Regions from separate parts of the Shewanella vaxholmensis genome, predicted to be linked through region 1. Evidence: predicted binding sites of a transcription regulator. Region 1 holds the regulator's gene; the other holds the start of a gene.
What was found. The regulator LexA, encoded in region 1, represses DNA repair genes until DNA is damaged. The targets are predictions, from matches to a motif close to TACTGTATNNNNATACAGTA.

Region 1 (3,182 bases):
CCCTTGGCCGAAATTACCAAGTTTGCGAATCGCACCAAACACCTGCCACACAGATTCTTTTTTCTTTTTCTTACCACTTAACTCTTTATGGTAAGTCGCTACTTCCATCACATGGTCATAGCCTAAATACACAGGCACTAGCGTGACTGGACGCTCGATACCGCGCAGCACGCTGTTCATCGTCATAGCGATCATGCCGGTTTTTGGCGCCAATAGACGACCCGTACGTGAGCGGCCGCCTTCGGAGAAGTATTCCACCGAATAACCTTTAGCAAACAGTTGATCTAAATACTCACGGAATACTGCGGTATACAGCTTGTTGCCATTAAAACTACGGCGGATAAAGAAGGCACCACCGCGACGGAACATAGGTCCAGCGGGCCAGAAGTTGAGGTTAATACCGGCTGCAATGTGCGGCGGAACCATGCCTTGATAATACAAAATATACGATAACAGCAGGTAATCCATGTGACTGCGATGGCAAGGCACATAAACAATCTCGTGACCATCGTGGTGCAACTGGCGAACTTGCTCGGCACCCTTGATATTGATCCCGCTGTAAAGCTTGTTCCATAACCAAGTTAAGAAACGCTCGGCAATACGCACTAAACTATCTGAGTAATCTGCAGCGATTTCATCGAGATATTCAATGGCTGTCTCGCGCGCTTGGGTCTCTGAAATCTTTTTGTTGGCAGCTTCTTCTTGAATCGCTTTACGCAACGATTCAGATTTGAGCAACGAATGAAACAATGCTTGGCGGTTTGGCAGCACAGGCCCTGTCATCACCTTGCGTTGACGACGGAAATGCACCCGCGCGACCCGCGCTAACTTATGGGCGATACCCATGTCGGTGCCATGCTCGTCGGCCATATAACGCAGGGACACCGCATTCGAAAACTGCACGAAGTTATGTCGACCTAAGAACAGAATCATCAAACACTTACGCAGCCAAGTCGGGTTTTCCCGCTCAAACACAGCCGCCTTCATAGTGTCGTCTTCTTTACCTGGTGTGCGGCCCCAATACAGGCTCACGGGCACCAGTTGAATGTCTAATTCAGGGCGTTCCTTATGCACGGCCAACAAACGCATAAAGCATTCGAGAAAAGGCTCGTTACCGGCACGCTCACCAAACAGCGGCTTACGCCCTTGAAGGCAGACAACCCGAGGCGCAATCACACCATTTGCCACTAAAGGCTCATAGGGGCTCGGCAGTCCTAACTTAGCCGTAATTTCGCTCAGGGCAGCGATGTCACTCAGCGATTCCGTTTTCATCACATAAGCAAGGGGTCTGGAGGCATCCAGATTCAGATCGGCAAAGGGATCCTGAGGCACAACAATAGTGTGCACTAAGTGTTTTTGGATCCAGCGTAATGATTTCAACCAAAGAGAGTCGTGTTTAGGCATTATTCTTATGCAATTAAGTACGTTTACTAGCCCGGTAGAATACCAGACTATGGGTAATATTCGCTAATTCTCTCCAACATAGCTAAAAAGTGGTTAATACTTGCGCTGCAAATAATACTGTATATACTAACAGTAACTGTATAGAAAAACAGGAAACACCATGAGACCTTTGACGCCACGCCAAGCTGAAATTTTAGAGCTAATTAAACGAAATATTGCCGATACTGGCATGCCACCCACTCGGGCAGAAATCGCGACCCGTTTAGGTTTTAAGAGCGCCAATGCGGCTGAAGAGCATCTTAAAGCGTTGGCGAAAAAGGGCTGCATTGAGATCATGCCAGGCACATCGCGGGGCATTCGTCTGACTGCGGAAGTCGAAGAAGTAACTGAAACAGGTTTACCGCTTATCGGTCAAGTAGCTGCTGGCGAACCTATTCTCGCCCAAGAACATGTTGAACAGTACTACCAAGTCGACCCAAGCATGTTTCATCCCGCCGCCGATTTTTTACTGCGGGTTAAAGGCGACAGCATGAAGAATATCGGCATTCTCGAGGGAGATTTGCTGGCAGTTCATAAAGTACAACAAGCTAGAAATGGTCAAGTGGTTGTCGCTAGAGTCGACGACGATGTCACTGTTAAACGTTTCGAAAAAAAAGGTAATGTGGTCTATCTACACGCCGAAAATGAAGACTATTCCCCGATTAAAGTGGATTTAGGCTATCAAAGTTTAACAATTGAAGGACTCGCCGTCGGTGTGATCCGTAATGGAGATTGGCTATGAACAAATTACTTGGCAATGCACCCCGCCACCCGGGCTTGTGGCTCGATGAAGTACGTGATGCCGACTATGACTGGCACCATGCACCTATCGCCTGCATGCCAACTAAGACTCAAGGTCGCCAAGAATTAATCCATCTGAGTGCGCAACTCGCCCAGTTAAGCCAACAGGGCCGTTGGTTAGTGCTCATCAACCCACCGAGTATTGGCTACAAACAAATGCTCGCCAATGCAGGCGTGCGTATGGACAGAGTCTTGCTGGTGCACGCGAAAGATGAAGTGGAAACCCTGTGGGCAATGGAAAAAGCCTTAACAAGTGGTACGTCCAGTGCGGTTATTACCTGGACCCAATCATTGGATGCACGCGATAATCGTCGCCTGCAAATTGTCGCTAAAAGTGCCCGCGCCATGGGCATAGTGCTAGAAGACGTAAACAGTCACTTACATGGCGACGTACGCATTGAGCAAGGTAGCCTCTTCGGCCAACAATCTTTTTTTAGTGCTGTACATTAAATATTCATTTAATTTTTTACCTTGAAAGCCGCCTCGCCTATGAATGTGAGGCTTTTTTTTGGCAATTTTTCAGACAATTAGATAAATAAGTGATCTTGATCAATATTTAAACAGCAAGTATGGTTGGTTTAGTCGGCGATGATATATCGCCGCCCGTGGCAAATAAATCGAGCCGTAATCGAGTTCAAAATGCCACTAAAAATAGAGAACAGATTTATTTCAGTCGTATGTGCCAGCGTGGCTAATACCAGCAGTAATAATACTTAATTAAAAGTAACAGCCGCCAACGCACGTTGAAGTCAAAAAAGCTTTTTTGGGAACTGAAGAGTTTGCATAGAGTTGAGACTTACTGTGTTGCTCTTCTTTGTAGTTGCTATTCGCAATTGGCAGAGGAGAAGTCTTGTGAAGCAATTGTTGTATTGTTTACTCGTGGTGTTATTCGCACCACCGTTGGCCGCCGCGGACATGCGGTTCAACATGACCCCTGG
Region 2 (3,182 bases), on a different contig from region 1:
CGGCGCGCTCAGTGTGCTTAAACTCTGTTGTAATTCAGGTAGTAAGCCCAGCGCTTGACGTAAACGGGCAAAGTCTCTTGGGCGAGCGGTACGCAGCGCGAGTCTTGCCATGATACGTTCAATATCGCCAAGTGCTTTTAACTGCTCATGCAGACCTTCGTGGGCGGTGGTATCGAGTAATTCAGTCACCGCCTGTTGGCGTGCTTTGATGTGTTTTGGATCTCGCAGCGGCTGATGGATCCAGCGTTGCAACATGCGGCTGCCCATAGGCGTCGCCGTGTTATCCAATACTGCGGCTAAGGTATTATCGCGACCACCGGCAAGGTTTTGAGTGAGTTCTAGATTTCGGCGCGTTGCCGCATCGAGCACTATGCTATCGGTTTGATTAAAGCGGGTAATGGCATTGATATGGGGTAGGGCTGTGCGCTGTGTGTCTTTGACATATTGCATCAAGCAACCTGCAGCCTGCAGTGATAAACGTGCATCTGCGATACCAAAACCATGCAAGTCTTTCGTGCCAAACTGAGCCAGCAGTAACTTGATGCTAGTGTCGTAATCAAATTCCCACTCAGGGCGACGACGTTTACCTTTAAAACCGTTTAGTAGACCTAGTTCGCCAAAGTCTTCACTGTAGAGAATTTCAACGGGATTAGTGCGTTGCAATTCAGCTTCTAATGACTCTCGTGTGTCGAGCTCAGCAATCACAAAACGTCCGGATGAAACATCCAGAGTGGCATAACCAAAACCGACTTTACCTTGATAAACGGCTGCCAATAGATTGTCTTGACGTTCCTGCAGCAGGGCTTCGTCGGTCAAGGTGCCAGGCGTGACGATACGCACCACTTTACGCTCAACTGGCCCTTTAGAGGTTGCTGGGTCGCCAATTTGTTCACATATCGCAACCGATTGACCAATTTGAACTAATTTTGCAAGATAGCCTTCCACAGCATGGTAAGGCAGTCCCGCCATAGGGATAGGATCGCCACCACTTTTACCGCGTGCTGTGAGTGAAATGCCTAACAGCTCAGAAGCACGTTTAGCATCGTCATAAAACAACTCGTAGAAGTCACCCATGCGATAAAACAGCAACATGTCGTGATGTTCTGCTTTCATGGTCAAGTACTGACGCATCATAGGAGTATGTTTTTCTAAATCATCGGTATCAATTACATTCATTAAATCGTTATCGTCCGTTGTGACTGCCGTGGTTATGTGGGATTAAGCGCTATGGAAGCAGAAGACTGCTGTACAATTTTCAGCTAAAAAGACCACGCAAAATTTGCTGCGCCAATCTTAGCAATAATTTACCGAAAATTGAGCCCTTGATGACGGATATTCGTCAAAGGGATGCAATATCGGATTTGATATTCGCTAAAACCTTGGCCATATTAAAAAATCCCATTAGCAAAAAATAATTCAGTCACAGGTCTTGATACTGTATGATTGTACAGTATACTAGTCAGCAGAATTAAGACAAAAAGCGCGGCTTTTTGAATTACCCGTTTGTAAATTGAATATTACTTTTGACAGCTTAAGGCATGTCTTGATGAGGGAACTGGAATGAAGGTCGATCCAAATAAAGAGAAAGCACTTGCTGCGGTATTGAGCCAAATTGAGAAGCAATTTGGTAAAGGCTCCATCATGAAGCTGGGCGAAGATCGCTCTATGGATGTTGAGACCATTTCTACCGGTTCTCTATCTCTGGACGTTGCTTTAGGTGCTGGCGGTTTGCCAATGGGGCGTATCGTTGAGATCTATGGTCCTGAATCATCAGGTAAAACGACACTAACTTTAGAAGTGATTGCCGCAGCACAACGTGAAGGTAAAACCTGTGCCTTTATCGATGCCGAGCATGCACTCGACCCTATCTATGCTAAAAAATTAGGTGTAGATATTGATAACCTGCTGTGTTCACAACCGGATACCGGCGAGCAAGCGCTTGAGATTTGTGATGCATTAACTCGCTCAGGCGCTGTTGACGTTATCGTTGTCGACTCAGTGGCGGCATTAACGCCTAAAGCTGAAATCGAAGGTGAAATTGGTGATTCTCACATGGGCCTAGCGGCACGTATGATGAGCCAAGCCATGCGTAAACTTGCGGGTAACTTAAAGCAATCTAACACCTTACTTATCTTCATCAACCAAATCCGGATGAAGATTGGTGTGATGTTTGGTAACCCAGAAACGACAACCGGTGGTAACGCGCTGAAGTTCTATGCTTCTGTTCGTTTAGACATTCGTCGTACTGGTGCCATTAAAGACGGCGATGAAGTTGTCGGTAACGAAACTCGCGTTAAAGTGGTGAAAAACAAGGTTGCAGCACCGTTCAAGCAAGCCGAATTCCAAATCCTTTATGGCCAAGGTATTAACCGTACTGGTGAGTTAGTTGACTTAGGCGTAGCCCATAAGTTGATTGAAAAAGCGGGTGCTTGGTACAGTTATAAAGGCGATAAAATCGGTCAAGGCCGTGCTAATGCAGGTAAATATTTGACTGAAAACCCAGCTATTGCTACTGAAATTGACAAGACATTACGTGAGTTACTTTTGAGCAATCCTAGTGCACTGGCTGCCAAAGCTGATGCTAGCACGGAAGATAATGTTGATTTAGAAACAGGCGAAGTATTCTGAGTCAGTCAGCCCGTCAAATCGCGGTCGCGCTGTTAGCGCGCCGCGATTATTCCCGCCTACAAATCCGCGATAAATTGCTCGAAAAAGGTTTCGAACTGAATGATATCGAACCTGTGCTCGATGCTTGCGAATCCTCCGGTTTTATCAATGATAATCGCTATGCTGAACTGTTGGTCCGTAGCCACATTAGTCGAGGCCACGGTGCCATCCGCATTCGCCAAGCGATAGCGCAAAAAGGCCTGTCTAAAGATTGCATTGAAGCGGCGATAACCAATAGTGATTGTGACTGGTTTGAGCTAGCAAAAGATAAAGCCACTAAAAAATATGGAATTCCTCGCGTAACAGAAGTGAAGGGCTCTACAGCCCGGGATCTCATCGCGAAGGAAAAGGCCAAACGAGTGCGGTTTTTAATGGGCCAAGGCTTTAGCTACGATCAAATCACTTATGCGTTAGATTCAGATCCCAATGATCTCGACGACGATTATTAATCGCCTCAACTCATCGATTGCGATGTAACCTTAAGACTGTAAAAGCTTCTTTAACAAGCCCTCAGA

Region 2: the regulator LexA is predicted to act here: its motif matches at 1,434-1,453, upstream of recA (recombinase RecA).

Annotation. Positions count from the first base shown of each region.
Region 1 covers NZ_JAUOEV010000004.1:179,239-182,420, reverse strand. Annotated here, with positions in the region: gene plsB (glycerol-3-phosphate 1-O-acyltransferase PlsB) at 1-1,404, opposite strand, end outside; gene lexA (transcriptional repressor LexA) at 1,565-2,185, shown strand; gene Q4Q46_RS05850 (cell division inhibitor SulA) at 2,182-2,694, shown strand; gene coxB (cytochrome c oxidase subunit II) at 3,097-3,182, shown strand, end outside.
Region 2 covers NZ_JAUOEV010000003.1:287,603-290,784, reverse strand. Annotated here, with positions in the region: gene mutS (DNA mismatch repair protein MutS) at 1-1,176, opposite strand, end outside; gene recA (recombinase RecA) at 1,561-2,628, shown strand; gene Q4Q46_RS04980 (regulatory protein RecX) at 2,646-3,116, shown strand.